DNA from 2 places in the Paenibacillus sp. FSL F4-0087 genome. Region 2 is predicted to be linked to the other one. Evidence: riboswitches for the same ligand, from Rfam matches in the RefSeq annotation. Region 2 holds a riboswitch; the other holds the start of a gene.

Region 1 (16,149 bases), 2.0 Mb from region 2:
CTGGCCAGTACCGTTAATGACCTTACCAAAAACACGTTCTAAAATACCTCTTCATACCCCGGAAACACTTGCCCTAGTGGGTCTTTACTGCTCAGCTTCTCCTGCACATAGATGCCTGTTACAGGTTCATACCCCCAAGCAACGATGTTCTCCCGGCTCCCCCATCGAAAAATGACCAAAAAAAAAGGCCAACCAGTACTCACTGGCTAACCTGATAATAGCGAATTTGAATCGTTCGCAACTACATCAACTCATTAATTTAGTATTCAATTGATTACTGAAAATTCATTTATTTTATCTCTCTTCTCTTAAGCCAAAATTCCTCGATGTTTTCAATTTTATTTTCTTCAAGAAAAATATGAGTATCTTTTTCAAAGTCAACAAGTAATTTAATCCATGAATCATCGGCGATACTAGTTATCTGTCTACTAGAAATTGTACCACTCCATTTTGAATTCAAATCTAGTGCCTTCTCAATTATAACTTTCGAGTTAGGATCAAGAAAATCTTCCTTACCTGCATCTTGTAGATCCTTAAAATAAAGTGTAAGTTTCAGGGCATTTTGTGGTGTGTCCACGTATTGAAACCCTTCCTTCATCTTCCCAAGATGAACAGCTAAGGCAGAGTAATCTCCAACGATCCTCCTTATTTCATCGTTATTTCCCATAAGATAGTTAGCTTGACTTTTTGAGACTTTTCCTGAGCGCAGAATCTCCCCATATACATTGTCATTTGATGATATTGCACTCCGCAGCTCCGAAATGTCAGCTATAAGCTTACTTGTAAGTGCTGATTTATATATTTCTTTAGTATGGTATTGCGATATACAAAGGATAAGCAGTGCTATTATTAAACAAACAAAAACTATTCTACCATAATTTTTTTTTAGCATATTTGAGCCCTCTATCTCTTTAGGTAGTTTGAGTAAAGACAAGCGGCGACATCAGTCGCCGCTCGCTTCAGGGGGGTTATTTGGAGACACTATATTGGAACGAGACTTCCTTTTGATTCGAATCTAGTAAAGCACTTGCATAATAAACATCCCATTTAATTTTTAAAAGTCCGTTTGCTGTAGCCGATGTTCCAGAGCTACTCTCGTATTGAACAACAGTTTGAAGATCTAGATGATGCCCAGTATTAGTCCCGTTTACATCTGTATACTTGAACAATTCATTACTGCCTGAATTAGCACTTTCAACTACTGTAGGTGATGTACTAAGCTTAATGTTTGAGCTGCCTAGCGTTATAGTTTTACTTGTACCGGCATCAATGATTGCATCTACCCATCCCTTGATATCGCTAATTGAAGGTGCTACAGGTAAAGCTGTTGACCATGCTTTTTCTGCAATTTTCATTGCTAAACTAGATCCATTGCTTGCTCCAGAAAGTTTACCATCAATATAAGCGGTTATTATGGTAGACTTAGCTCCAACCCCCGTACTTAATTTCACATTACGATATTTAAACGGGCTGTCAACACTTCTATTGGTTGTTCCATTCACAGTCACATGCTCCGCAATTTTAAAGCTGTTTGTCCATGTAGATTGATTTTTTACATCCAAAGCTTTCCATGAGCCATAAGGTAAGGAATAGGCTTGAATATAATCGCTACCAATATAGAAAGATTTATAATAGGTTGTACTATGTGTCCAATCCGAAAAACTCCCAACTGCTTTTAGGCCAATAGAAGATACACCAAGTTCAGCTTTAATTTTTTCATCCGTCGGAATTTCTTTTTGTTCATATGGGGTAATTACACCAGTAAACCAAAAAAAGTCCTTATTTGTATCAATCTCTTCAATATTATTAACAGAAATATATTCTAAATCATCAGGGAGAGGGATCTCAAATAGTAGGATATTTTCCTGATGATCTATTAAATACGCTTTCAAATGAGGTTTGTTTTGAAGAGACTGATCTACGATCATCTTATCTTTAAATGTGTCATTATAAACATCAAACAATTTAATGTCAAAATTACCGTTACTATCTTTAAGGTCACCGACAACACTGTTAATAGAATCTTGTTGCTTATAGCTGTTGTAAAGTTCACCAGTAGCATCAAGTGCTTTAGTTTGGTTATTGTAATTTACTGTCGCAGAAAGTGATAATTCGCTTCCAGTAAGCTTAATACTTTGGATTTGAATGCTCGCATCTCCTCCAACAATTGGGATATCATCTGTATGGCTCGTTGGTTTACCATAAAGATCGTTGAATGTGTTAATTGGCAAGAATACCCCTTTAGACACATCAATGTTTTCTATTTCACTTTGTTGGGCAAGGGCTGGTACAGATAAACTAAAAGCAAGAACAGAAGTAAGAAGAAAATTTGCAGCCAACTTGATACTTTTCATAAAAAATCCTCCTTTTTTTGTATGTTTCAACATAATAATACCATAGCAACAAATGGAATTATATAAAAATTTTTATAACTCAACTTTCACATATCCGATCACATCAAACCTATATTGGGTAAGCCAGAGTCCATTCGTTTAGTTATAAAAAATAAACGTTTTGTTCTTTTTGTTTTCGCTTGAGATATGTCGAGAAATAAACTCATCAATTGCTAAAGGGCCGGTTCGGGAGCCAAGATCATTAACCCCATCGCAAAAAGATAGAAGAGTCAATCGAGCATCCGGGCATCTCTGGATTCACCTCGTTTGTACTTCGCCGCCAATCACAGGAAGACCTCAATCCACGAGCTGACGAAGCAGTGGGGATTAAGTATACATTTTTACTCATCTCGCATTGCTCAGCCAAGTACAGAGAACGTCCGAGCCTCTTCGAGCCTCGTTTTGTATTCGTGCGCTTGTCGCTGTATACTTTCCTGAACTAAAGGTCATGGCCTGCAAATGCCACGAGTTGTTTCGCATCGCTAAACTTCTTAATTTCAGCTACACACGGCGCTTGTTTTACAGGTCGAAACCCTTCCAACTCAAAAATGATCTTTTGGAGGTCGCGTGAGAACAGCCTCTTGTAACGAGGTCCCCCCAAGCGGCCACGTTCTCCTGGCTCCCCATCGTAAAACGACCACAAAAAAAGGCCAACCAGTAATTACAGGCTAACCTAATAAGCAAAAAAGCCGATACGCTTCTTCAGCAGGAAGAATTCGTACCGGCTTTTTTATCATGATGGGAGCAGATGACCATTCATGAACCAGGCTCCACGAGTTAAATTCATTTCAAGCTCGTTCATGTTCGTGCATAGTTGTTATGCCTTGGCTTCTGGCTCATTTTCAGCAGGAGACTCAGCTTCAGTCTCAGGCTCCGCACGCTTCGCCTTTGGTTTAGCAAGCTTCTCCATCATTTTCCGTCCTGTCGGTGTTTGGGCAAGCCCACCTTGGGCCGTTTCACGGTGCCTGCTCGGCATCGCACTGCCCACTTCCAGCATGACATCAATGACTTCGTCAGAAGGAATGGCACTTCGTACCCCGGCCAGCGCCATGTCGGCCGCAGCCAGCGCAGTTACGGCACCCAGTCCGTTACGGACGATGCAAGGGATTTCCACGAGGCCTGCGACAGGATCGCAGATGAGCCCTAGTGTATTTTTTAACGCGAGGCCAACTGCATGAACCACTTGCTCCGGCGTCCCTCCACGCAGCTCCACCATGGCTCCAGCGGCCATACCGATCGCAGAACCCACTTCAGCCTGACAGCCACCCTCGGCACCTGAGATAAATGAGTTGTTGGCAATGACATAACCGATCGCTCCCGCACAGAACAGACCGTTCACCAGATGCTCGTCACTCCAGCCAAAACGCTCCTGTGAGCTGATAAATACACCCGGAATGATGCCGCAGGAGCCAGCTGTCGGTGTGGCTACAATCCGGCCCATCGAGGCATTCACTTCCGATACACAAAGGGCATACGCCATGGCCAGTGCAGAGGCATCTCCAGAACAAGTCTCGCCTTTACGAATGTACTCAGCCATTTTTTTGCCGTCTCCGCCAGTCAAGCCGCTGCGTGATGTTGTATCTTCTGTTAGCCCTTTGTGTACAGCTTCCTTCATCACCTGATAGTAATCCGACATCTGCCGCACAACATCCACTTCCGGGATATTCGTCTCCTGAACCTGCTCTTCGATCATCAGCTCGGCAATGGTCTTGGACTCTGCTGTACAGATGGTATTCAGTTCATGTAGATGTTTAAACCGCATCAGGCTCGACCCCTCTCTTCAAATCAATCACGCGAATGTCCAGCATATGATCCAGCGACCGCAGACGGTTCAACATCTCAGGATTCGGCACACCATCCATCTCCATCGCTGTCAGTGCTTCACCATCCCGGGCTTTCCGATCCACTTGCATGTACCCGATGTTCACCCCGGACGAACTGATGGTGGAGGTTACCGAAGCGAGCACCCCTGCTTTGTCCGAATGGCGAAGTACAAGTGTGGGGAACTCTCCGCTGATCTGTACACGAAAATCATTCAATGCATGCACCGATACACTACCACCGCCGATGGAAGCACCGATTAGTGAACATTGGCGGTCTCCGTGCCATAGTTCAATCTTGACCGTATTCGGATGAGGAGCAGGCAGGCCGCTTGTGAAAAACTCTACCTCCATACCCGCTTCCTCTGCATATTGTTCTGCATCCGGTATACGTGGATCATCAGTCACATAATCAAGCAGGCCACCGATCAACGCAAGATCCGTACCATGCCCCTGATACGTATCAGCAAACGAGCCGTATAGAGTTAATCGAGCGCGTTCAGGCGTGCATCCCAGCCACTGACGGGCAATTCGCCCCAATCTTGCCGCTCCAGCCGTATGTGAACTTGATGGACCTGTCATGGACGGACCAATAATTGAAAAAACGTCTTTAAAACGCATCGCAAACCCTCCATTTATAATCGTCATTTTCATCCAGACGTACACCCATAATGTTCCTTTATTACTGAATGATGACATCAAAAAAGGACAGAAGAAGGCCCTAGGCCCTCTCTCTGTCCTCGATACCTGAGAGTTTCATGATAAGCAGCGCGGCGAATCGATGCATCCCTGTATTTACAGGTGACGTCACCCTGCACACCGTGCTGCTTGACCATATACCCCTTGGGTGGCGCAGTTCGCGCACTCTCCAGAGTTGCGTCCAACGATGGTACATTTACCTGAGAGATTAACCGCTGCGCCGGGTGCGTAGCAGCTTGCTCCTTCGGTGCCCGACAGCTGCCATTTTACTCGACATGCCCAGGTCTCTCCCGCTCGCTATCATTCGCTGTATGGAACCATTCTGATTTTGTACCAGAACGATAATTGAAGTTTTTAATACTTTCTCATTAAGATTAATCGACCGGAAGATCAGTGTCAACAAACTTAACGATTTCTTTGCGAATAATTGCTTTTTCCATTTTATACACAAGATAAACGAACAAACTGTAAACTTTCATCACATGAATGTGTTAATGCGTTTCATCTCGAAAGCGTATACATTTTTCATTTTCTATTAGCCAATATCTGTGTTTAATACTATTTATGTTATGTTCTACTGAACGGTTCGGGTATTCAGGCAACCATTATTCTGTACTAGAATTGCCGTATTTCTGCCTGTCACCCCACCATCGCCTTGGACTTCGCCGGTTCATCGTAATACCTGCTTCGGGAAGGAAACATGCTCGTCACCCACAATCCCAACGCAGCTAACAGCATGACCCCAGATACAACTGTATATACCATACGAAGCGACAACTGCTCTGCTATTACCCCTGCAATCAAAATGGAAGCCACCTGCAACACACTTAACACAAGTCCAAGTACACTGCTCATTCGCCCCATCAGATCGACAGGAATATTATTTTGATAAAAGGTAACCAGGCCGGTACTCGCCAGTGCGGAGCACAGACCGAGCAGAATAAAGGCAACAGCCGCCAGTTCAAACGAGAATGAACGGGCGAACAGGAAATAACCAAGCGCAACCAGAAGTACACCGCCACCCATCATGTGACGGACCGGCAAATGTTTGGCGAACATCCAAACCAGCATGGAACCTGCCAAATAACCGATGCCGGTGATACTCATTAATGCTCCGTACTGCGATTCAGGCAGGTTCATCACCTGACGGATAAACACCACTTCCTGAGCATCCAGCGACATGCCGACCACCAGAATAATCTGGAACAGGGCATATATACCGACCACGTAGCCCGACTTTCGGCTGAAGCTCAGTACAGCTCTCCAATCCTGGGCAATCATCCGAGGGGTCAGCCTGCTTCCCGTCCCTATATTCTGTTCTCCAATGCCCAGTTTGGGAAGAAACATTAGAATCAACGCAGAAGCAGCAAAGGAAACCGCATTGGCATAAATGGCTGCTGCCGGAGATAAATATAACAGCATCACTCCTGCAACTGCCGGGCCGGTAATAAATGCCCCTGAGCTGATCAAAGCTTGTAGGGAATTAAAGCGCTTGCGCCGTTCAGCAGGTACCAGCCGGGTAATGTATACCTGAGAGGAAGGGACAAATATAGATGAGGACATGCTGATCAGAAACATCACCGCGTACATCATCCATAGACTGGACATCAGTGGCAGCATCGCCACCAGCAACGCCCGTAGCATATCGGCACCAATCATCAACTGCCGCTGATCATAACGATCAATCAGGCTACCTGACCAAAACTTAGTGCACACCGAAGCAATCGGCGAGATAATCCACAACCCTGCGACTGCCGCTGGAGACTGTGTCATATTCAATACCATCAGGTTAATCGCCACAATATATATGAAATCACCCAGATTGGATATGCCCACTCCGCTAAGTAGCAATCCGGCATGCTTCCAGCCACCAGACTGCCCCTTCGATGCAACTCTCTTTGCACGAATGTTCTTCATAGCGCTACCCACCCACTAGAAATCACAAATTATAACTCATAGAAAATACTCTCGTTCTGTACATATGGTTTGCAAAATTTGCTGCATATAAGAGGCATTCGCTCTTTCATCCATTCGTACCTGGACTCATTCTCCATCTGGAATGCAAAATAGCCGAACGTAAAAATCAGCATGAATCCTTCCATTAATCGAATATCACGCTTCGTCAGTGGTCCTGTCTGCTCCGTATAACCCGATAGGAAGACATCCCGTTCCTCCCGATTGAAAATCGTAGCCGCACCTCCGGCATCAAAGAGATAGTAGCCATAACCGTATAAACAAAAATCAATCATAGATATGCCCTGATCCGTCACTAACAGATTGCCGCGGGTAATATCTCCGTGAATTACTCCCCATGTCTCGGCATTGTGCGGATACGTTTCGAGTTGTCTGTTAATGTTCTCAAACGTCTCACGAATCAGATCGAAATCCTTAGGAGTAAAGATGCCACGTCTAACGCCTTCCTCCAATTGCTCCAGCATGACCAGATTCTCTTTGATCGAACCATAGGCTGGTCGTACTTCCGTTTGCTTCAAGGTAGGGTTATCGCTATCGGTATACATCTCTGAGATGATCGCCTTATCAGCATGCTGTTCACGGTCATTCATCTGCTGCCCGCTTTCAGACTTCAGTGAACCCACCTGTTGCTCAGGAGCTCCCGTTGGTCGTCGTCCATATTGGTGCAATATCTGCAACTGTACACCCAAATCATGAATTTGCGCTGTCGCCAGACGTTCTCCCTGTTTGATGTCCCTGCCCTCAATCCATTCCAGAACAGTACAACAGATCTCTTCTCCTGTTTCGTCCAACCAGACGGTGACCCACTCATCCGATGTATTTCGCAAAGGTATCTGCACTCGCAATGGGCTGGTAGCCCGTAATTCATGAAGTAGATTCATCTCCGCTTCAAGTGCAGGTCGTGTATGCTGGATTCCCGTCATGCTTGCAAAAGCGGCTTTATGTATTCGCAATAGATACTTCTGTCCGGTTGATTCATCAACCATCTGATACGTTAGATTTTCATTATGTCGGATAAAGGAAATTGCAGGCTTTTCTATGGAATAATGCGAGATAATTTCAGTTGCCATGGTGTCATGGGAAATCTTATGGGTAGTTATGATCCACATCTCCTTCTCTTATCAAATTAAAGGCAGTGTTTACAAATATCGTAGCATGATTGTTTTTATTTTGGCAAACTATTCCATATGTACAATGATGTAAAAAAGCATAACCCCCGAACGACCTCGCCCGGGAGTTATGCTTGCTTCTATCTCTATAAATCTATCTCGATCTCATACTCCATCCAATTTAACAGTTAACCGAAACGTCCCATAATATATTCTTGAGTCAGACGATTGTCCGGGTTGGTGAAAATATGTTCCGTATCTCCGTGCTCAATCATGCTTCCCAGATAAAAATAAGCCGTATAATCCGAGATGCGTGCCGCCTGCTGCATATTATGGGTAACAATCACGATCCGCAGCTCCTTCTTGAGCTCCGAGATCAACTCCTCCACCTTACCCGTAGATACCGGGTCAAGCGCAGATGCCGGCTCATCGAGCAGCAAAATCTGTGGATCAACCGACAACGCGCGGGCGATACAGAGCCGCTGCTGTTGTCCACCCGAAAGGGCCAGGGCAGATTCATTCAGTCTGTCCTTCACTTCGTCCCAGAGCGCAGCGCGGCGCAAGCTTTTTTCCACAATTTCATCTAGTGCCTTCTTGTTCTTGATACCGCGGTAGCGGGGACCAAACGCGATATTGTTGTAGATAGACTTGTGGAAAGGATTCGGCTTCTGCCAAACCATGCCGATCTTCTGGCGAAGCTTGATTACATCTGTGCCCGGCTCATTCAGATCATTGCCATCCATCCAGATATGTCCCTCCGTGCGAGAACCGGCAATCTCGTCGTTCATTCGGTTGAGCGATCGTAGGAACGTGGATTTACCACAGCCGGATGGTCCAATGAGTGCCGTTACACTGGCTTCGGGAAAAGTCAGGCTGATCTGCTTAACTGCCTGAAAATGCCCATAATATATGCTTAACTGTTCCGTACCAAAAGGTATGGCCATGTTGGTTCCTCCTTATTTCGAAGCTGTCATGCGGCGGTAAACCACCCGACCGATCCAGCGTGCACTTAGATTGAACGCCAGTACAAGAAGTACAAGCACGGCTGAAGCGCCAGCTGCTACTTCTTTGGAATCCGGGCCAATGCCTTCACTGTTTACTTTCCAGATATGCACGGCCAGTGTCTCTGCCGGACGCAATGGATTGATCGGCGACCTTGGACTCGTTGGATTCCAGTCCGTGAAGTCCAGCGGTGGACTACTCATACCCGCTGTGAACATTAGGGCTGCTGCTTCACCGAAGATCCGGCCCGATGCCAGGATCGTACCTGTGATCAAGCTTGGCAATGCCACAGGCAGCAGAATGGAAGTAATAATTTTCCATTTGGACAACCCGAGTGCAAGACCCGCTTCCTTCTGCTCTTTCGGAACGGCCCGGAACGCTTGCTCTGTTGTCCGCACCATGAGTGGAAGATTGAATATAGCCAAGGCCATGGCACCCGATAATAAGGAGAATCCAAGACCAAATGTATTAACAATTAACAAGAGTCCGAACAAACCAATAACGATAGATGGGAACGAGGATAACACTTCGACAACGAGTCGAATAAAACTTGTGATCCGGCCCGGCTTGGCGTACTCAGCCATATAAATACCGCCGCCCCATCCGAGCGGAATCGTAATAATCAAGGTCAGAACAAGCAGGAATATTGAGTTGAATAATTGCGGTCCAATACCGCCTCCACCTTTGAGCAGCTGTGGTGCACTGGTCAGGAAGTGCCAGTTAATCTGTCCGATCCCACGTACCAGAATGAAGCCAAGCAAACCGAGCAAGAGAACAACAATGAACAGCGCCAGAACAACGATAACGGATGTGGCAACTTTATCTACCGTTTTAGCCTTCATTTTCATACTCGGTTCCTCCTTTCAAGCAGGCGAACCAGAATGACGAAGACAAAGGTCATCACCAGCAGGACAAGCGCCATACTCCACAGTGCATTATTATGAACAGATCCCATGGTGGTGTTACCCATACTCAGGGTGATTACACTCGTTAACGTTGAAGCGGATTCGAGCAGTGATGTCGGTACATGCGGTGCATTCCCAATGACCATCTGTACGGCAAGAGCTTCACCAAATGCGCGAGCCATACCGAGTACAATCCCTGTCAACAAAGCTGGAAGAACGGTCGGGATAATGACACGGTAGATCGTTTGCCAGCGTGTTGCCCCCAATGCGTAGGAGGATTCACGCAGACCTTTCGGCAGTGCAGACAGCGCATCTGCCATAATGCTTGTTACGGTAGGCAAAATCATAACAGACAGAACCAAACATCCGGCTGCAATCCCGACGCCGGCTCCGCCAAACATGCTGCGCAATAAAGGAACGATCACACTGAGACCGATAAACCCGTATACAACGGAAGGAATACCGGACAGCAGCTCAATCGCAGGTTGCAATATCTTTTTACCTTTACCCGGTACAATCTCGGTCATGAAGAGCGCTGCACACAAGCTAAGTGGACTTGCAATCAGAGCTGCAAGCAATGTTGTTATGAATGAACCGGTAATGAACGGCAACGCTCCGTAGGCAGCGGGTTCCCCCGTTGGGTTCCACGTTTTTCCGGATAAAAATTCGCGTAAACTTACGCCATTCTGGAAAAAGGTCGACAAGCCTTTGGACGCTACAAAATAAACGATGGAAAACATGACAACGATCAGGAAAACGACACAAATCGACGTATAGATCCGTCCCGTCCACTCTTCCCAATAATGCTTCTCTCTCAAGGGCCGGCGTGGTTTCAACTTGTTGTTCATTACCGTTCCCCCTTCGGTCTGTTCCATAACAACCATCCTTCTATAGTAGAATTCATGCAAAATATGGGATTAATCCAGAGCAAACCGCGCAAAGAGGCAGGACCTGGGTCCGCCTCTCTCGCTGTATGCGCAAGTTCAAAGATTATTGAGTCACAGTGCCTGCTGCGTCACGTTTTACTTTCATGCCGGATACCGGGATGTAGCCAAGCTCCGTCACGTCGTTTTGTTGAATTTCGTCACTCAGGATGTAGTCGAGGAATGCTTTTGTTGCTGCATCCGGATCACCTTTAGTGTACATGTGCTCGTACGCCCATACCGGATAAGTTCCTGCTTCTACGTTCTCAACCGTTGCTTCTACACCTTCGTATTTCAAAACTTGCAGGCTGTCATCCAGGTAGGACAGAGCCAGGTAACCAATAGCGCCAGGCGTTTCAGCTACGAGCTTTTTAACTGTACCAGAGGAATCTTCCTGAATGGAACCTTGGATATCTTCTACTTTTGTTCCCAGAGCAAAGTTCTCGAATGTTGCACGAGTACCAGAGCTGCTAGGACGATTTACGATAACGATCGCTTGATCTGCACCGCCAACATCTTTCCAGTTTGTAATTTTACCAGAGAAAATATCGATCAGTTGTTGCTTCGTCAAATCTTGTACACCTGCATCTTTGTTGCTTACTGGAGCGATGGCTACAACAGCCACTTGGTGATCTTTCAGTTCGCTTACTTTTGCTGCGTCATCGATTTTCTCTTCTGCAAATACGTCAGAGTTACCGATTGTAGCTTGTCCGTCAGATACTTGTGTCAAACCAGTACCACTACCGCCGCCTTGCACTTGTACTGTTACGTTCTTATATTCATCAACTGCCATAAATTTTTGTCCAGCTTGCTCTACCAGAGGTTGCAGTGCTGTTGAACCAACAGCCAGAATGTTACCGCTAAGTTCAGTAGCAGTTTCTCCTGCGGAATTATTGCTTCCCTCTGTACCAGCGTCATTTTTTGATCCGCATGCTGCGAGAACCAGTACGAACGTTAAGGTCATCAAAATGAACGGCAACTTTTTAAACATGTTTTGTTTTCCTCCCCCAATTTAGTGACGGTGATTTGGCTTTTATTTTTGTTCACCATCAACTCTTTATTCATTGTAGTTTCGTTATGTCATCTCAAAATCAATGTTTTGTAAACGCAATGTTAAAAATGTTTACTGTGGATTGAAATACATCTGGGACAAATTGCGCTGAAGTGGCAGCTCCGGGAACGGACGTTGTTTCAAACCGTATTGTGTCCAGATTTTCATGAAGATTTTACACATTACTAAAATAAATTTTAAATAAATCACTCTGAGTGGCCGTTCCGGGTACGGATCGTTCTTCCGATCGCTGTTGTCTCCAATTTTTTTGATCTGATATGTCTAATGTTAAAACTCGGAGACAAAGGCGAACGCTCCCGCTTCTTCAGAATCGATTCCGTCCTCTCCACTACGTTCGATGTTTTAAAATCTTACACAGAATAAGCTTCGCTTTTACACAATCGTTCCGTCCCCTGCGCTGTGTCAGCGCTGGTTGTGTCTCAGGCATTTTAATCCTCAGCCTGGGGGAAGGTAAAAAAAGAAGGCCAGCTCTATAGAAGGCTGGCCTTTGTGTACATGCTTTAATGAAGCAAAAGAATTTGTTTCTTCTATAGAAGAAACAAAAAAAGCTGCCTCATAGCTAGTAGGTAGCACCAGCGTATGAGAGCAGCTTTTTACAATAAGTTAGATCATATCATAATTGTGAATGTAAAATGCGATTTTACTAACCCAGAATCCATAGCCATAACGCTAATCCGGCCAAGGTGATTAATAGTGTGGGGATGGTTAAGATGATGCCTGCCTTGAAATAATATCCCCAAGTAATTTTTACACCTTTGCGGGACAGCACATGCAGCCACAGTAATGTGGCAAGTGAACCAATTGGCGTCATTTTGGGACCCAAATCGGAACCAATCACATTGGCATAGACCAGCGCCTCACGCACAATACCTTCGGTGTGCGCACCCTGAATCGCGAGTGCGTTAATTAACACGGTGGGCAGATTGTTCATTACAGATGATAATATCGCAGCGATCATGCCCATTCCCACTGAGGCAGCCAACAAACCATGGTCTGCGATGGCATCTAGCCAACGGCTCAAATGATCGGTTAAGCCGGCATTACGCAGCCCATACACCACGATATACATGCCCACCGAGAACACGACAATGGACCATGGTGCTTCTTTGATCACGCGTTTCAGATCCACAGCTTCGCTCTTTCTTGCCAATATAGCGAACAAAAGAGCTACGGCACCTACGATAACCGATACGGGAATCGGCAAAAACTCACTGGAAGCATAGGCCACGAGCAGCAGCACCAGCATGAACCAGGCGATGCGGAACATCCGCGGATCACGAATAGCTTCCCTGGGATCACGTGCTGCAGAGATATCGTAGCGAAGCGGGATGCTTTTGCGATAAAACAAGAACAACATCCCTGTACTTGCCACGATGGAAAAGAGATTGGGTACGATCATCCGCACCGCATATTCCACAAATGTAATACCAAAATAATCCGCAGATACGATATTCACCAGGTTGCTGACGACCAGCGGCAACGACGTTGTATCCGCAATAAATCCACTAGCCATAACAAAAGCAAGCACCATGCGCTCATCGAACTTCAATGCACGTACCATCGCAAGCACAATCGGGGTAAGGATTAGCGCTGCACCATCATTAGCGAAGAGAGCCGACACCGCCGCCCCGAGCAAAATGGAATAGATAAAGAGCCTAAGTCCATTTCCTCCTGCCAACCTTGCCATATGAAGAGCGGCCCATTCGAAGAAACCTGTCTCATCGAGTATTAATGAAATCATAATAATGCCGACAAAAGCGAGCGTTGCATTCCATACAATGGATGCCACATCAGAGGCGTCATTCAGACTGACGACACCACACATCAATGCTAGCAAAGCCCCACCCATGGCGGACCAACCAATACCTAATCCACGTGGTTGCCAGATAACCAATGTGATGGTCAGTACAAAAATCAGAATTGCTACATATGTCATAAAGCCTCCTGCGCCGATATATTCATCATGTTTTGGAGCATGATATGAGAATGGCCTGCCAGATATGATTACACCGCAATTCCTGCGGATAAACCAGACGCTATAGTTATACATGGCTGCAGGAGAAATGTCTATCTTTATTTCCTTCTAATTTCTATAAAAACTGCGATAAAAGATATCACTAATGATTTAGGACTTATCCTCATCCTTCGGCGTGTTCTCCACCATTTTGAACATACCCAACAATCCTTGTAATTGCTCCGCCATACTGTTCAGATGTGCTGAAGACGAAGCGATCTCCTCCACAGATGCCAGCTGTTCCTGAGAGGATGCCGAGACGGATTCCGTATTCGCAGCTGATTCTTGAGTCACGATCGAAATATCGTTCATTGCTTTGGCAACATGGGAAGCACCACTCTCCAATTGCTTCGTTGTTTCGGACAAATCATCCAGCGTATGAACAGCATCCACTACAGCCTCCCGAATCTGTGCAAAGGATTGCCCAGACGTATTCACGGCCTGAATCCCGTCTCCAACCCGAGTCTGAGCTGAATTCATAGCTTTCAGGGCAGCATCCATATCCTGACGGATATTATGAACGAGTTCACCGATCTGCGCAGCGGAGTTCCCCGATTCCTCTGCAAGCTTCCGCACCTCACCCGCAACGACTGCGAAACCACGGCCAGCATCTCCCGCTCTTGCCGCTTCAATGGAAGCATTCAGAGCTAGCAGATTGGTCTGCTTGGAGATGGTAGCAATCACATCTACCATGCTGCCGATCTCAACGGACCGTGCATTCAATGACTGAACCACCGTCGCCAGCTGTTCCACCGTTTCTTGAATGCTATTCATCTGCTCTACTGCGTGACCTGCAGCCTCATTACCTGAATATGCCGCTCCAGATGTATGCCGCATATTCGTTGTAATGGATTGCACTCGCTCAGACATCATGCGAACATCTTCCGCCATTTGGCTCATTTGTCCTGATCCATCCGTTACACTCTTCACTTGCTGCTCGGCACCCTCGGCAAGTTCCTGAATTGCCATCGTTGAATGCTCAATAGCTTTGGTTGTTTGATCCGCACTAGCGGACAATTCCTGTGAGGAGGCAGACACCTGCTCTGCCGTTTCCTGCACACCCAGAATCATCATGCGCAGATTATCGACCATCCGTTCAAAGTACTTCGCCAGATCACCTACCTCATCTTTGCGTCCTGTGTCCAATTTTACCGTCAGGTCGCCTTTACTTACGGATCTGGCGGATTCCTGCAGACGTTTAATCGGACGCAGCATCGAACGTGTAAACCAGATAATAAATATCAACGTTAAGAAGGTTGCCGTCAGAAGGACCAACAGGGTAGCCATCCGAATGTCTTTACTTGCATTTAATATTTCATTCTTGAACATTGTACCGCCAATTTTCCACCCGGTTTCCTCATTAGTAGAGAAAATCATGGTCTTTGAATCACCATTATAGCTATAACTAAATTTGCCTTCCTTGCTCTCGAACATCGCATCCAAGGTAGTCGACTGCTCCTGTGTACCAGCTTCCACGACTGGAGATACGATATAATTTTTGTCCGCATCCATAATGATGACGTACCCGTCCCTGCCCACTTTAATCGAAGCCTGCTCACGCAGTTCGGTCAGATCCAGGGAGAGACCTACTACACCGGATTGATCATCAAGCGTTTTGGAGATAAATACAACTGCAATGCCGTCCGTATTCTTGGATACAGGTGACACTACTGGAGTACCCGGTTTCTCCATCGCGAGCTTGTACCATTCTCGTTCCCGAGGATCATAAGCGGACCCTTGTGAGCTTCCCGCAGATTCCTTGCCACGAACCATGACTCCCTCTTTGGTCCCCACAAAGATATTTACAGCATCCGGATGCATCCCAAGATACTCTTTCAATTTCGTCTCAAGCTCGGGGCTTTCATCTTGTCCTTTAATCATGTCAGTCATAATCACACTGGCAAAATAATTGATATCATGGATCTTTGCATCCACTTGTGTTCCAATAATTGAATTCGTTGTGTCTACACTTTCTTTGGCACTATCCATCAGCTGGTTTTCCACCGTATGATCAGCGATAAGCATCGTAACGATTCCAATGGTTAGACTCGGCAAAAGTAGTACCGCCAGGAAGGATACCAATAATTTGTTCCTTATGCTCCAGACGAAGCCTTTTTTCTTTTTGTTTTTCTTCTTCGGTTTATTATCTTTTGGCTTGGCTGGCTTGATTGCTGCCTTTTCTTGCTCATTCCCCCGAATGTTCGCCATCTTGCTTCTCCCCCTCCAAATATACATCTG
Region 2 (16,149 bases):
CAGCGCGAGTAACGCCTGGTTGGAACAGATGTTGGACGTCGCCTTTTCCCGGCGAATATGCTGTTCCCGTGCTTGCAGCGTGAGTACAAAACCACGCTTGCCGTTGCGGTCCGTTGTCTGGCCTACAATGCGGCCAGGAATTCGGCGCATATGAGCCTGGGATACCGCGAAGTATCCGCATGTTGGGCCGCCGAGTGAAGCGGCGATGCCAAGGGGCTGCGCGTCGCCAACGACGATGTCAGCACCCAGCTTGCCTGGGGCTTCCAGCAGACCCAGCGATAGCGGGTTGGCACTGACCACGAGCAGGCTCTTGTGCGTATGGGCAAGGTCTGCGGCCTGTTTTACATTTTCCACGGCGCCGAAGAAGTTCGGGCTCTGGATCATGACGGCTGCGGTGTCATTGGACACGGCGGCTTGCAGGGCATCCCAGTCTGTTACACCATTTTGATATCCAATCTCAACAATCTCCAGATTGAGGCCGTGAGCATAAGCTTGCAATACCTGACGGGATTCAGGGTGCACGGTGCGTGACACAATCAGTTGTTTGCGGCGGGTTGCCGCTGCGGCCAGATTGCCTGCTTCCGCAAATGCAGTCGCACCATCGTACATACTGGCATTGGCTACAGCCATACCTGTCAACTCACAGATGTAGGATTGAAACTCGAAAATCGCCTGCAATTCTCCTTGGCTGATCTCGGGTTGATAAGGTGTATAGGCGGTATAGAACTCGGAACGGGAGATGACATGATTAATGACGGAAGGTACGTGGTGATCATAAATACCTGCACCCAGGAAACTGGCGTGTGTCTCGAAGTTGGCATTCGCTGCCGCTTGCTTCGACATATGACGTGTCAGTGCATATTCATCGAGTTTGGAGGAAACAGGCAGTTCACCCTGATAGCGAATCTCCTGTGGAATGTCATGGAACAGATCTTCAATCGTTTCCACGCCGATGGTTGCCAACATGGCACTCTGATCCTGCTCGGTCATGGGAATGTAGCGATGCTTGCTCATGCTTGATCAGCTCCTTGAGTAGGTGTCTTTGGCGCACGTGTCCGTTTATGAAAAGGGGTCTTCACGACCTCGGCTTTTAGTTTCTTGCCACGAATCTCAATCTCCAGCGGGGTACCCAGTGCAGCATATTTGCTGTCGATCAAGGCCAGCCCCAGATTACGTTTCAACGTAGGCGACTGAGTCCCTGTGGTCACTTCACCAATCTGCACACCTTCGGCGTAAATGGGATAATGAGGGCGAGGAATGCCGCGCTCCAGTACTTCGATCCCGACTAGCTTGCGGGCAGGTCCATCATTTTTTTGCTGCAACAAGGCTTCATGTCCGATAAACGGTCCTGCATTTAACTTCACAAACATGCCAACGCCAGCCTCCAGCGGTGAGATAGTTGCAGACAATTCCTGTCCATACAGGGGCAGCTTGGCTTCAAAGCGCAGCGTATCCCGAGCACCCAGTCCTGTCGGAACAAGTCCGTGAACTTCTCCCGCTTGCATCAATCCGTTCCAGACCGCAGCGGCTTGTTCCGCAGGAACGTAGAGCTCAAAGCCATCTTCACCCGTATATCCGGTACGGGATAACAGCAATGTAACGCCGCATACCTTCGCATTTGCCACAAAGCGGAAAGGCTCAATCGAAGACACATCCGTGTCTGTCACCGTTCTGAGAATATCTACTGCCAGCGGACCTTGAAGAGCAAGCAGCGCTGTTTGATCCGAATCATTGGTCATCGTTACGCCAGGCATCATGTGCTGTTGCAGCCATGCCCAGTCCTTATCGATGTTGGAGGCGTTAACCACCAGCATATAATGCTGGTCTTTCAGTTTATAAATCAGCAGATCATCAACCACGCCACCATCCGGATAACACATTAACGTATATTGGGCCTGACCGGTAACGAGTGTTGTTACATTATTAGTGGTCATGTGCTGTAAAAAAGCTTCTGCGTGTTCACCTTGTACGGTGAATTCGCCCATGTGGGATACATCAAATAATCCAGCACGTTCTCGCACCGCTTCATGCTCTTTCTGAATTCCGCTGAATTGTACCGGGAGCTCCCAGCCACCAAAATCAATGCATCGTACGCCTTCATATTGCTGATAGAGTGGAAAGAGTGGGGTTCTAAGCAAATCGGACATCCAATCACCTCGTCATGGGCCGTCAACCGGCCGAGTGTATAACCATGGATCAATGAATCTGGCATCATATTTTTTTATAAAAGTAAGGTAAGGACGCGATAGGCAGCGCCGCTCTATAACCTGTTTTCGTTTTTTTGGGAAAAAGGAAAAGGACAGGCCAAAGAATCGGCATGCCAGAAGCACGCTGTATTCTTAGGCTCTGTCCTTGGTACCTGAGAGTTACCCCGCCGCATGATGCAGCAGGTTTCCCCTTGGGTGATCATAACGCCCACACAGGGCGATTAGATGCTCTCCAGAGTTGCGTCCCGTAAAAGTCCTTTTGCCTGAGAGATTCACCTCCGCTTGTCGGTGGTTTACTCCTTCGGCGTTACCGCATGTACACCCTGATTCGGGTGTCAAGGGTAATCTCTCCCTTTACATTCATCCGCGGGTATTGCATAGACCAATTAAACACATTTACTACTCTCATTAAAGCCTGAATCGACTATTGATGTCAAGAACGATATCATAGAAATGAATAAAAAAACCGAATGATATTTTTAATTTGTTCCATAACGTTCGTCTATTTATAAAGAGTGCGCTTACTTTTCTAATATTCACCATTATATGTAGGGAGAGTGCATTTGAGTTACAGGTATATAAGGAAGAAAAACAAATAAATTGTGAGGTATCTTGACATTTGAATCGAAAATATCATACGCTATGTTCTGGGAAAAAGGTTAAGGTCAAAGAAACGCATGCACTCATTAATGAAAAGCGAGGCGGATATCGATGAGCGAATTGAAAAGTGATTTCCTGTACAGTGAAGAGCACGAATGGGTGCAGACCGTAGGGGAGGATACCGTACGTATTGGTATTACCGAGTTCGCGCAGCATCAGCTGGGTGACATTGTGTTTGTGGAATTGCCTGACCTGGAATCGGATGTAAAAGCGGAAGACGGCATTGGAACGATTGAATCCGTCAAAACCGTTTCGGATTTGTTTTCTCCTGTCAGTGGAACGATTATTGCTGTGAATGATGCATTGCAGGATTCCCCGGAGCTGGTTAACAACTCTCCATATGAGGAAGGCTGGATGATCGAGATTCGTGTTGAGGGCGATCTGACAGCAGCACTTTCCACGTTGATGAACGCGGATGCGTATCGTAAACATACGGAATAATATTAAGGTACAATTCTCCGATTGGATAGAGAGTTTTAGCTTGATGCAAAAGTTCTTTTAAGGTAATAAAATGAATCGATGATTATAGATCCGAATGGTGATATTGCTTATTCGGAGAATACTTAGGCGCAATTGCCTCATCTGAAACTGGATGAGGTCATTGCGCTTTTTCGTTGTTACTCGATGAATTAGACTAATTAGATGAAATAAATATCAATTTAACATGTTTCATCATCATTTCTAAATGAGGTAGGAACAGCTCATTTAAATAGAATAAATTTACAATTTCATTTGTCATTAAAATGGGGCAATTCGTGGGTATGATACATGAAAGGAATAACAGGTTTCGATCAATATACGGGTTTAAATATGGAACAATCCTTTAAATTTAAATCTTGTCATCAACGTTCATGACGGAAGTAGGTTTTCATTTCGTTGTAGAAGATACCGTTTTCATTTACGATATGGTTGTAAATTAAGATTTATTGCAGATTTGTACCTTCGTTCGTCTGGATCATCGTTGTCAAAATTCAGTGGAATCAAGGTTTAATATGTTGAGGAGGTTTTCAGTATGAGTTCAGTGGACGCAAAGTCCGAAACAAGCGGAGGAATACGGGTTGGCGTTCAGAAGTTTGGACGTTTCCTAAGTGGTATGGTTATGCCGAACATGGGTGCTTTTATCGCCTGGGGTCTGATTACGGCATTGTTCATTCCAAAAGGATGGTTCCCTAACGCAGATTTTGCATTATTGGTTGATCCAATGATCAAATATTTGCTGCCTTTGCTTATCGGTTACACAGGCGGTACCATGGTACACGGCCAACGTGGTGGTGTAGTCGGTGCGATCATGACCATCGGGGTTATTGTCGGCAGTGATATTCCAATGTTTCTTGGCGCCATGATAGCCGGACCGTTGGGAGCCTGGGTCATTAAGAAGTTTGACAAGGCTGTCGATGGCAAAATCAAATCAGGGTTTGAGATGCTGGTTAACAACTTCTCCGCTGGTATTATTGGTGGGATTTTGGCCCTTCTAGCCCTTAAAGGCATCGGGCCTTTCGTTGAAGCGATTAGCAAGGTGTTATCAGCTGGGGTAGAAGCTTTGATGAATGCTGGTCTTCTCCCGCTGGTCAATCTGATCATTGAGCCAGGAAAAGTATTATTCCTGAACAATGCGATCAACCATGGTATTCTGACACCAATTGCTACGGATCAAGCAAGAGAATTGGGTCAATCCGTATTATTCATGCTCGAATCCAATCCAGGACCTGGACTTGGTATTTTGCTGGCATACTGTTTCTTCGGTCGCGGATCAGCCAAATCTTCCGCTCCAGGTGCTGTAATCATCCATTTCTTTGGCGGGATTCACGAGATTTATTTCCCTTACATTCTGATGAGACCGATACTGATTCTGGCTGCGATGGCTGGTGGTGTAGCGGGTACATTGACCTTTATGCTAACCGGAGCTGGTTTGGTATCAGCACCGTCACCGGGAAGTATCATTGCCTACTCGTTGTTAACACCTAAGGGTGGATACCTTGGCATGTTTGCAGGGGTAGCTGTAGCTGCGATCATCTCGTTCCTCGTAGCATCCATACTGCTCAAAACGGGTAAACAGAAGAACGATGAAGAAGATCTGGACAGTGCGTCCAACCGTATGAAAGATATGAAAAATCAGGGCAAAACGGGCAACCTCACCGTTGATAAAGACAATCGTGAAGCTGACCGTGCAGCCGATATTGCTTCTTCGGCAGTAAAAACGGATATCAATAAAATTGTATTCTCCTGTGATGCAGGTATGGGTTCGAGTGCCATGGGTGCCTCGATTCTCCGGAAGAAAATGAAGGCAGCCGGTGTGGATGTCGCTGTAACCAACACGGCGATCAGTGAGATTCCACAAGATGCCGACATCGTCATCACACAGAAAACATTGACAGACCGGGCCAAATCCGTGGCTCCAAATGCAGAGCATATTTCCATCGACAACTTCCTGAAGAGTCCTGAATATGAGGCACTGGTGGAGCGCCTCAAATCCGACTCCTGATGAGTAATATTACAAGGAGACAGCGTGAGATCGTGGAGTTCCTGCTGGAGCATCCTCATGAAGTAACTGCTGGCGATATAGCTGTTGCGGTCAAAGTAAGCACTCGTACCGTACATCGAGAGTTGCAGATGATTGAACAATGGCTTGAGCCCCTTGGCATGAGATTGGAAAAAAAATCGGGAACCGGGGTTCGAATTGATCCCGGTTCCGATGATTTGGCCGTATTGCGTCAACAACTTGAGCTTAACGAATATGTGGAGTTTACGCCCGAAGAGCGTAAACTCTTCATGCTTTGTATTTTGCTGGATGAATCCGAGCCTGTGAAGCTGCTTGCATTGGCCTCAGATCTGAAAGTAACCGTATCTACGGCAAGCAATGATCTGGACGATCTGGAGCCACGCATTCAGCTGGCAGGATTGAAGTTGGTTCGCAGACGTGGATATGGGGTCAAGATCAATGGAAGTGAGTTGGCTCATCGCATGGCTATTTCCGCGCTCGCTCTTGAATATCTGGATGAATCCGATTTGTTCGGTAGACAGGCGGAGCAGGGAGTTTCCAAAGTAAGCAGCAAGCTTCTGGAAATGATAGGGCATGAGGATGTACTTACGGTCGAAAACGCGTTATGGCAGCCGGATATTGAGTGGTTGGAAAATATACCGGAGCGTCAATACATGAAGCTGCTGATCCAATTGTCTGTATCCGTTGTGCGGATTCGCAAAGGTTTTGGCATAGGTCGGAGCACTCAACAAGACAAAAAAGACGTTGGAATGCCTCTACATGTTGAGCAGAAGGTGCCGGAATATTTAGCTTCCCGTTTGTGCGGTGTTCTATCTGCCCAGCTTGGGCTGGAGTTTGTGGGCGAGGAGCAGGCTTATTTTCACAGGCTGCTGATTGAAATCGAGCAATCGATTCATTCCTCACGTCTGCTGCCCGTAGACGATCTGGTCTTGCTTGACATGGTTCGTTCCCTCACAGATCGGATGCAGCAGAAAACTCATTATTCGTTCCATGAGGATCGTCTGCTCCGTGAAGGTCTGATTGCCCATATGGAGCCAGTACTGGAACGAATGGATGAACGGCAGCTCATCCGTAATCCGCTGCTTCAACAGATCCGCAAGGATTATGAATCACTCTTTGAGGATGTAAAGCAAGCAGTGCGTGAGGCTTGGCCCAATACGGATGTTCCGGATGAAGAGATCGGATTTTTGGTGATGCACTTCGGTGCTTCCATTGAACGACTGCGGGTGCTGAAACGTGAAATCAGGGCTGTCGTCGTTTGTACGAGTGGGATCGGATCTTCACGGATGTTATCGAGCCGACTGTCCAAGGAAATTCCCGAGATTCGGATTGTGGACAGTGTGTCCTGGTATGAAGCCGCGCGTATACCAAAGACGGAATATGATCTGGTTCTCTCTACTGTGGATCTGCCAATGGATAAACATCAATACTACAAGGTGAGCCCACTGCTGACGGCAGAAGAAAGTGAACGTTTAAGGCACTTCATCAGGACAACGACGCTTCAGCGGGAACATAGTCCCCCCCCTGAAGCAGATTCAATGACAACAGGACGAATTTCCGATCCGGTTGGACTGGAAGCGACCCTGATTGAAATCGTACAGATTATCGGCAAGTTTCAGGTGTTCCCGCTGGATAATCAGAAGATTGGATTTTTTGACACGGCCTATGCCATGTGCAGCGTTTTACATCAATCTGGTGTGTTAAATAATCCTGAAGAGATTGCCAGGCTGCTGGAGGAGCGTGAAGCGGTTGGAAGCCAGAAAATTCCTGGGACTTCCCTCGCTTTGTTTCATACACGCAGTGATGGCATTCACAGTCCTTCAATCACGCTGTTCCAGTTGACAGAGCCGCTTCTGCGCACGCCGGAAGACCCGACAGGTGTCAGCCATGTGCTCTTGATGCTAGGACCCAGACAGTTATCGAAGGAAAGTTTGGAAGTACTGAGTGAGATCAGTGCACTATTGTTGCAGGAAGAAATGATCACATTACTTGAAAAAGGCAACCGGGATGATCTTATTCATTACTTGTCCCAAGAACTTGCGGGATTTTACCGCAGCAAAACAGAAATTGGAGGTATTCAAACATGAGTGTGTTAACTAAAGATAAAGTCATCATGAATGCAACGGCTCAGGATAAATACGAAGCGATTCGTATGGCAGGTCAAATTTTGAAAGACGCGGGACATATCACCGCTGAATACATTGACAAAATGCTGGAGCGTGAAGAGATTGTCTCCACGTATGTTGGCAACGGACTTGCGATTCCACACGGCACGAAGGAATCCAAATCATTTATCCTGTCCACAGGTATATCGGTCATTCAGTTCCCGCAAGGTGTTGATTTTGGGGAAGAGAAAGCGTATATGGTAATTGGTATCGCTGCTCAGGGCGGAGAACATATGGAGATCCTGACCAGCATCGCAGTCATCTGCGCCGAGGAAGAGAACATGGAAGCTTTGCGTCATGCTCAAACTGCTGAAGAAGTCATCACTATTTTGGAAAGTGAAATGGAACTATGAAGGCCCTTCACTTTGGAGCAGGTAATATTGGACGTGGCTTTATCGGTTTGATTCTGTCCCGTGCAGGCTACAATGTCGTTTTCTCGGACGTTAACCAGGAGCTGGTTAAGGCTCTAGAGCAGCGTGGAGAATACACGGTTGAACTGGCTAACGAAGCCAAGGACCTGGAGACAGTTACCGGTGTGAGTGCGATCGATGGAACCAATCTGGATACCGTTGCTCAGAACGTTGCAGAAGCTGAACTGATCACAACCGCAGTGGGTGTGAACATCCTGAAACATATTGCTCCCGGTATTGCCAAAGGACTTACTTCCAGGCTGGGAACAGGTGATGTCTTCCAGCCGCTTCACATCATTGCTTGTGAAAACGCTATTGGAGCCAGCACTCAGCTGAAAGAACATGTATATGGTCTGCTTGATGAGCGGACTCGCCTGCTTGCGGATCAGTATGTGTATTTCCCAGACTCTGCCGTGGACCGGATTGTGCCGATTCAGCATCATGAAGATCCATTGCATGTACAGGTAGAGCCTTTCTATGAATGGGTTGTAGACCGTTCACAAATGGCTCCTGCGTTCAAACCGGTTGAGGGTGTAATGTATGTGGATGATCTGGAGCCTTATATCGAACGGAAGCTGTTTACCGTAAATACCGGACACTGTATTGCCGCTTATATTGGATATGTGAACGGGTTTGATACAATTCAGAAGGCTATCGCCGATGAAAAAGTCAAATCCATCGTATATGGTGCCTTGCAGGAAACCGGAGCAGTTTTGGTGAAGCGTTTTGGATTCAATGCCGACGATCATCAGATGTACATTGCCAAAATATTGGAACGGTTCGTTAACCCACATCTGACGGATGAGGTAACTCGTGTAGGACGTTCTCCACTGCGGAAACTGTCCCCGAATGACCGTCTAGTTCGCCCGGCTCTCCAGGCTTACGAGTATGGAACGGAGACAACACATCTGGCAATGGGCATGGCCGCTGCCTGCAAGTTTGACATTTCCGAAGACCCGGAAGCGGTAGAACTCCAGACTACGATCCAGCAAAAAGGGATTGAAGCAGCACTCAGCCAGTATACGTCCATGGATGAGAGTCACCCTGTACTGAAGCAGGCTGTAGCGCATTATCAACAACTGCAGAAGTAATGGTCTGTATTTCAATACAAAATCATATCGATAGAAGAAGAGCCTCACAGGGTTAACTGTGGGGCTCTTTATTTTGCTCTGTCTTCTTTTTATACGTATCCAGACATGCCTCGCAGATGCAGGACTTCCTGCGCTGTTCTGCCGGAATGGGGTCAAATACCCCTTCTGGGAACACAGCCCGGTTACACCAGCATTCTGAATGAGGACGACCAGCGGCATAGGAGCAGCCATTGGCCTCCCCACACAAAGGACATACAAGAACTTCTGGAGTGACTTTGTTTGAATCTTGCTCAACAGACATACGAGTCTTCCTTCCCCGATGAATTTCTAACCACGAACGATCGATAGGTTTATTAAAGTATAGCAACTAAACCCATTATATAAAATTTCCGGTTATTCTTCAGGGGGCAATTCAATCTTCAGTCCTTCCACATGCTTGCGACTCATCAGTTTGCGTTTCTTGCGGTTCTCTTTGGTCTCCAGCACAATGTCGAGGTCATAGTCACCCGGATATAGTTCATCTGCGGAGATGTGCAGAGTTAGACGTTTCTTATGAATTTTGACTTTACGTCCGCGCAGCATGACTCCGATATTTCCGCGACTGTCCTCCACATCACATACGATGCCTGACTGGTTCAGATAAGCTGCATAGACGCGATCCCCTTTTCGGAATGCTTTGGCTGGGGAAGTGGGTTCTAATGTTTCAGGCCGATCAGCTGATTGCTTTTTTGTTTCAGTTTGTACGGACGGGCTGACAGGTTTCGTCTTGTTCCTTGCTTCATTCCATTGTTTTTGTTCAACCGTGCTGTTTATTTGCGAGACACCCTGATCTGAAATGAGCTTGGAGCGCTCAATAATACGCTGTGGCATACCCAATTTCAGTGCAATGGAATAGGCATAGCTGTCACCGGCTTCTCCGATCCGCAATCGATAAAGAGGTTGAAGAGAGACCGTATCAAATTCCATTCGTGCATTCTCAAATCCAGGCGTGGCTGCTGCAAAATGTTTGATTTCCCCAAAATGGGTTGTCGCGATAACGGTAGCTCCACGGCTGTGTAGCTCCTCCAGCATGGCGATCGAGAGTCCCACTCCCTCACCGGGATCGGTACCGGAGGCCATCTCGTCAATAAGCACAAGTGTCGATGAATCGGCTTGCTCCAGGATGCCAATCATGTTGCGAATATGTGCAGAAAAGGTACTGAGTGCTTGCTCCAGGCTCTGTCCATCGCCGATATCCACAGCAATTTCATGATATACGGCCATCTCGCCATCTTCATCGACAGGCACAAGCAGACCGGATTGCATCATCAAGGTAAGCAGACCCAGTGTTTTGAGTGCAACCGTTTTGCCACCCGTATTCGGCCCTGTAATGATTAGTGAGGAATACGTCTGACCAATTGCAAAATTAAGCGGAACCATGGATGCACCCATAAACGGATGGCGGGCATGATGAAGCCGAACCCGTCCATTGGCATTGACGCGCACAGTCCGTCCGTCCATGGTCGCCGCATATTTCGCTTTGGCGAACAGGAAATCCAGAATTCCTACCGTTTCCGTGTTTAGTGCGATTTCACGATTATAAGACTCAGCAAGGGAGGTTAAGTCACCGAGGATTTTCATCTCCTCCCGTGATTCCTCGGCTTGCAGTGAAGCCAACTCCATTTGCAGACCTACTAATTCAGCAGGCTCAATATATACGGTTTGGCCACTTCCCGATTCATCCAGCACACTGCCTTTAACGTGTTTGCGGAATTCTTTCTTAATGGGCAGCACTGTTCTTCCACCACGTTGACTAATCACATTTTCCTGCATGATGGAGCGGTGTTTGCTTATTAGAGAATCAAGCTTTCGCTTCATGCGTTCCTCATTGACTATCATTTTTTTGCGAATACGTATCAGTTCCTTGCTCGCCTGATCCTGAATGCGTCCACTATGGATACAGCGTTCAATCTCACTCAGCAGGGATTCCATCCATATCATGGATGAAGCGTAGCGACTAACTGTAGGGGCCACTTCGGATTTGCCCTCCATGTATTTCATAAGCTGTGCGCAGCTGCGAAGAAATTGGGCGAGATGGCTGAAATCACGTTCCGTAAATAAATAACCGGTACCTAGCAGATCCATAATGGTCTCCATGCCATCCAGTGATGGAATGGGCACACTGGCGCCGTTACGAATCAAAGCTGCCGCTTCAGCGGTCTCTTCCAGACGCATTTGAATTAGAGAAGCGTCCACCATTGGCTTCATGTCTCTTGCATAACGTTTGCCCAAATAAGATAGGGCACAGGCTGCAACGTTTTTTTGAATTTGGGGATAACCCAGACTGGTTAACGTTTTTTCATTCATGCTTGATCTCTCCTTGGATATAAAATGGAATTTCGGTTAAAGCGAATATATTCCCGAAGAACGCAAAAAGGGCGGAGAATGAACAAACGTCATTCTCCGCCCTTAACGTACGGGAAAGTAGGGCCCGTTATAGGTCTATACAAAAAAATCCACGCTGAACACAGCGCGGAAATAGACCCGGACACGTACAATCCCGGAGGCGATTTATGATATCCGCTGTTCTTAACTAAGTACAGGGTAATGGCGCATCATGAAATACACGTATGCCACAAGGCACAAGTGAATCGAAGGCCAAACTCCTGAATATGAAACTTGTTAGTTAAGAACGCTCACCGACATCAAAATCTCTCCTTTGATTGAGGAATATGCAACTAATATAAACTGGAAATTGCTTTGAAGTCAACCTTCAATAATAAATAGTGGACTTGAATAACAATGGGTTTTAAAATAACAATAGTAAATTAATCCAATGAAAGCGATATTATACATACGTTTTGCATAAGTACGGGAAGTGATTCCGAAATCGTTCTCGTTCAAATCACGCAAAATGCACAAAGGAGGATGCTCTTTTTGCCTAAATACCTGCTGCGTTTGCTCTGTTTTACCATGATACTCGGAGCCCTTCCGGTCATTGTTATTGGTTCGGTCTCCTATTCTATTGCCTCAAGTGACATTGAGCAGAAGGTGCGGGAGAGTAATTTGCAGATTCTGCATCAGACCCAAATGCGGGTAGAGCAAGTATTGCGCAGCCTGCAATTATCGTCCATCCAGTATGTGAATTCTCCACTGGTATTACAAGCGATGAAAAAACCGCTGGACAGCAGCGAATTTCAGGAAATTCGAGATCTGACTTCCGGATTTAATAATTTGCAATCGGTTACAAATATCGATCAGGCTTATCTCGTGAATCTGGATGAAGACTGGGTTGTATCGATGCGATCTTTCGGAAAATTGGATGATTTCAGTATTCGGGACCGGATTGGTTCCTATTTGAAATATACAAACAGCCTGTTTTGGGTGACGCAAAATGTGAGTTCAACCAAAGAAAGTATACCGGTATCGGCCGGAGTCGGTGAAGCGGCACAAGAACAAGCGCCTACCCTTATTTCATCCGACAATGTGGTCAGCATGGTATTCAAGATTCCGATGATACCAACGAATGTGAAACCAAAGGGGTTTCTGGTTATAGACATAGCGGATACAGAGCTAAGTACATTTCTAAGTCGAAATCCGAATTCAGGGGATATGTACGTCCTTGATCGGGAGCAGAAATATTTTCTCAACGATACAGAACAAGACGGGAAATACGACACGCTGAATCAGGAAATCCACGAAAAGGTACAAACGACGGGACAGTCGGAGGGTTTCTTCAGCGCAGAGGTGGAAGGAAGCCAGGTGGCGGTTAGCTACAGGCAGTCCCCACTTAATGGCTGGTTGTATGTATCTGTTGTATCGCTGAGTCAGATAACCGCCCAGTCGCAGAAAATTGCATTGGTTACAGGTGTGGCTACGCTGGTCATGTTATGTTTAACGGGACTAGTAGCCTTTTATGGCAGTCGCAAGATGTACTCTCCCATTTCCAGACTTCTGCAGTTTACGAAAGGACTGGATTCTCCAATGGCTCCGTCGGGACGCCGTCAGGATGAATTTATATACATTGAAGAGCAATTATCGACTTTGTTCAGTTCGGAGAAAACGATGCGTGAGCAGATGAAGGGCCAGCATATTCATTTGCAGGAATTTTTTATGACCAAACTGCTTACAGGCAAAATATCAGAAGATGACTTCAGATATCAGGGTCAGTTATACGATTTTCCAACCTCATGGGCTAGACTTGGGGTACTTACACTTCAAATTGACACCCTTGAAGGGACAAGGTATGAAGAGCAGGACCGGGATCTGCTGCTGTTCGCGTTAAACAATATGGTCGCTGAACTGCTGCCCTCTGAGATTCGGTTTGCACCTGTTATGATTGATGACGCCCAAGTTACGGTATTGGCATCCGTGTTGGATGATGAAGTACAACTAAAAGAGTGGATGCACACTCAAGCGGAAATGATCCGTGAGCGGGTCGTGACCTATCTGAATCTGCCTGTAAGTATCGGTATTAGTCGTTCCTATTCTGCAATAGGTGATTCGCCACGGGCTTACCAGGAGAGTCGTGAGGCTCTGCAAGGCAGGGTAAGTCTGGGCAGCCGTATTATTTTGCATTACGAGGATATTCAGCCGCGCGGACAGACGGAGGCAGCGTTATATACACAGCTCAGGATGATTGAGGACCAGTTGGCTTCTGCGCTCAAGCAAGGGGACGAGGAGAAAACCGATGCGTACTTTAAGCAATACCTCAGTCTGCTCGCAGACAAGAAGCTACACTTCAGCGAATACCCGGTCATCATGGTTCAACTGTTGTCCCGTGTGTATCAGCTTGTACAGGAGCAGGGTGGGAATGTTGCGGAAGTATTGGGTGAAAAGGCCTCCATGGCTCGATTGCTGAAGTTGTCCACATTGGATGAAATGACGAACTGGTTCCGCAAATGTTTATTTCAACCCGTCATTCGATTCTGGCGTGAACAGGAAGAGTCTCAATATTTGAATATTGCCCGGCGCATGATTCGGCTGATCGAGGAGCGATATGATCGCGAATTGTCGCTGGAAGCTTGCGCAGAAGAACTGAATTTTCATCCAGTCTATCTGAGCCGTGTGTTCAAGAAGGAGGCTGGCGTGAACTTTACGGAATACCTTGCCGAATACCGGATGGAAAAAGCCAAGACCTGGCTGCAGACGACCAACCTGAAAATATCGGAGATTGCCGAGAAACTCAATTACACGAACCCTACCGCTTTTATCCGTACATTTCGTAAAATTACGGGAACTACCCCCGGAAAATACCGGGAGCAGCAGCGATAAAAGCAACCTGCTCTGCCTGCCATGGCAGGCAGGTTTTTCTTTGTTTTTGGGTCATTCTTTGTTCTGTGTTCGGAGCAGAGTTAAGACGGGAATATCGAAGGTTAAATGTGGTTCATTCAGGGAAGCGATCCAGAGTTACCAATGCCTTAAACCCTTGCTGCATAAGGGAAAACAAGAAGCTAAAACGAGACGATAGCCAGTTACCCGTTTATCCTCCACAATGAAGACATGAATTCAGGAAGTGGTATTTTGTAATCGTTTCCAACGTGGGGAGGAAGACACTATGAAAGCCGAAACGGCGGCTCGAACACGACCCGCTACCCGCAGTGACAAAAACCTGCTGTGGAGGGACATCATCAAAAACCGGTGGCTCTATATTATGTTGATACCGGGCGTGCTCTACTTTGTTATTTTCAAATACATACCCATGTACGGCATTACGATGGCTTTTCAGGATTACACGCCATACAAGGGCATTCTGGGCAGTGACTGGGTAGGGTTCAAGCACTTCCAGCGTTTCTTCGGGGAACCGCAGTTCTGGACCTTGTTCCGGAATACGTTTTTGCTAGCGATTTATAATATGGTGTTCTTCTTCCCGCTGCCAATTGTATTGGCACTTATGATGAATGAAGTTCGCCGTGAACGGTTCAAACGATTTGTACAGACGCTGGTATATGTTCCGCACTTTGTTTCCTGGGTTGTTGTGGTTGGTGTGTTCTACATGTTGTTCACAACCGAGGGTGGAGCTATTAACGAATTACTTTATAACCTAACGGGGCAAAAAGTGGCTTTCCTGCTTGAGCCTGGCTGGTTTCGAACGATGATTGTTGGACAATCCATCTGGAAAGAGGTAGGCTGGGGCACAATTATTTTCCTGGCGGCACTTTCCGGTGTAGATACACAGCTCTATGAAGCTGCACGGATGGATGGTGCCAACCGTTGGCGCCAGACTTGGCATATTACGCTGCCTGCCATTCGTAGTACGATCATTATTTTGCTCATTCTGCGTCTGGGTAACTTCCTGGATACAGGCTTTGAACAGATATTCCTGATGCTGACGCCGACGAACCGGGATGTGGGTGAGGTATTTGATACCTACGTCTACACCAAAGGTCTCACACAGGCACAGTACAGCTATAGTGCTGCTGTTGGTTTGTTCAAGTCGGTGGTCGGACTGGCGCTTGTACTGGGTGCTAATACGATGGCCAAAAAATTCGGGGAGGAAGGCGTCTACTAACGCTTGGCAGCAGACGTTCTTCACCAGACAGGAGTGAACATTAAGATGCAACAGGATAAAACGTGGGGCAACCGGATTTTTGATATCCTCAATCATGGCTTTCTGCTTTTGATCGGAATAGTGACCGTTATCCCGTTCATTTATATTTTGGCCGTCTCGTTTACGAGTCCGCATGAAGTGGCCAAGGGAGGATTCATTCTTTTTCCGAAAGAATTCTCCCTCGCTGCTTACCGTTATATTTTCTCTACAGACACATTGATTCGCAGTCTGGGTGTATCAATCTACATCACCGTCATCGGAACACTGCTTAACCTGCTGTTCACGTCGCTGATGGCGTATCCGCTCTCCAGAAGATACTTGCGTGGACGTCAGCCGATCCTGCTGGGGGTACTGTTCACCATGCTGTTCAGCGGCGGAATGATCCCAACCTACTTTGTCGTAAAATCATTGCACCTGACGGATACATTATGGTCTTTGATGCTGCCTACCGCGATTAGTGCATTCAACCTGATCGTACTTAAGAACTTCTTCCAAGCCATACCGGACGAACTGGAGGATGCCGCCAAAATTGATGGGTGTAACGATGTGGGCGTATTGTTCCGAATTGTACTTCCTTTGTCGATGCC

What was found. Region 2 has a riboswitch for glycine ahead of gcvT (glycine cleavage system aminomethyltransferase GcvT). Riboswitches for the same ligand answer to the same signal wherever they lie in the genome.
Region 1: another riboswitch for glycine. It lies ahead of sdaAB (L-serine ammonia-lyase, iron-sulfur-dependent subunit beta); the one in region 2 lies ahead of gcvT (glycine cleavage system aminomethyltransferase GcvT).

The regions. Positions count from the first base shown of each region.
Region 1 covers NZ_JBBODJ010000001.1:2,296,949-2,313,097, forward strand. Annotated here, with positions in the region: gene MHB84_RS10685 (hypothetical protein) at 1-35, opposite strand, end outside; gene MHB84_RS10690 (hypothetical protein) at 39-179, opposite strand; gene MHB84_RS10695 (hypothetical protein) at 290-934, opposite strand; gene MHB84_RS10700 (hypothetical protein) at 969-2,354, opposite strand; gene sdaAA (L-serine ammonia-lyase, iron-sulfur-dependent, subunit alpha) at 3,211-4,155, opposite strand; gene sdaAB (L-serine ammonia-lyase, iron-sulfur-dependent subunit beta) at 4,145-4,834, opposite strand; glycine riboswitch at 4,946-5,087, opposite strand; glycine riboswitch at 5,092-5,215, opposite strand; gene MHB84_RS10715 (MFS transporter) at 5,552-6,829, opposite strand; gene MHB84_RS10720 (phosphotransferase enzyme family protein) at 6,859-7,956, opposite strand; gene pstB (phosphate ABC transporter ATP-binding protein PstB) at 8,184-8,939, opposite strand; gene pstA (phosphate ABC transporter permease PstA) at 8,952-9,839, opposite strand; gene pstC (phosphate ABC transporter permease subunit PstC) at 9,842-10,750, opposite strand; gene MHB84_RS10740 (phosphate ABC transporter substrate-binding protein) at 10,893-11,816, opposite strand; gene MHB84_RS10745 (arsenic transporter) at 12,541-13,833, opposite strand; gene MHB84_RS10750 (methyl-accepting chemotaxis protein) at 14,023-16,119, opposite strand.
Region 2 covers NZ_JBBODJ010000001.1:4,292,151-4,308,299, forward strand. Annotated here, with positions in the region: gene gcvPA (aminomethyl-transferring glycine dehydrogenase subunit GcvPA) at 1-1,014, opposite strand, end outside; gene gcvT (glycine cleavage system aminomethyltransferase GcvT) at 1,011-2,147, opposite strand; glycine riboswitch at 2,345-2,445, opposite strand; glycine riboswitch at 2,449-2,571, opposite strand; gene gcvH (glycine cleavage system protein GcvH) at 2,919-3,308, shown strand; gene MHB84_RS19790 (PTS mannitol transporter subunit IICB) at 3,880-5,349, shown strand; gene MHB84_RS19795 (BglG family transcription antiterminator) at 5,349-7,454, shown strand; gene MHB84_RS19800 (PTS sugar transporter subunit IIA) at 7,451-7,885, shown strand; gene MHB84_RS19805 (mannitol-1-phosphate 5-dehydrogenase) at 7,882-9,033, shown strand; gene MHB84_RS19810 (cysteine-rich CWC family protein) at 9,086-9,334, opposite strand; gene MHB84_RS19815 (endonuclease MutS2) at 9,427-11,379, opposite strand; gene MHB84_RS19820 (helix-turn-helix domain-containing protein) at 11,950-14,286, shown strand; gene MHB84_RS19825 (ABC transporter permease) at 14,570-15,523, shown strand; gene MHB84_RS19830 (carbohydrate ABC transporter permease) at 15,569-16,149, shown strand, end outside.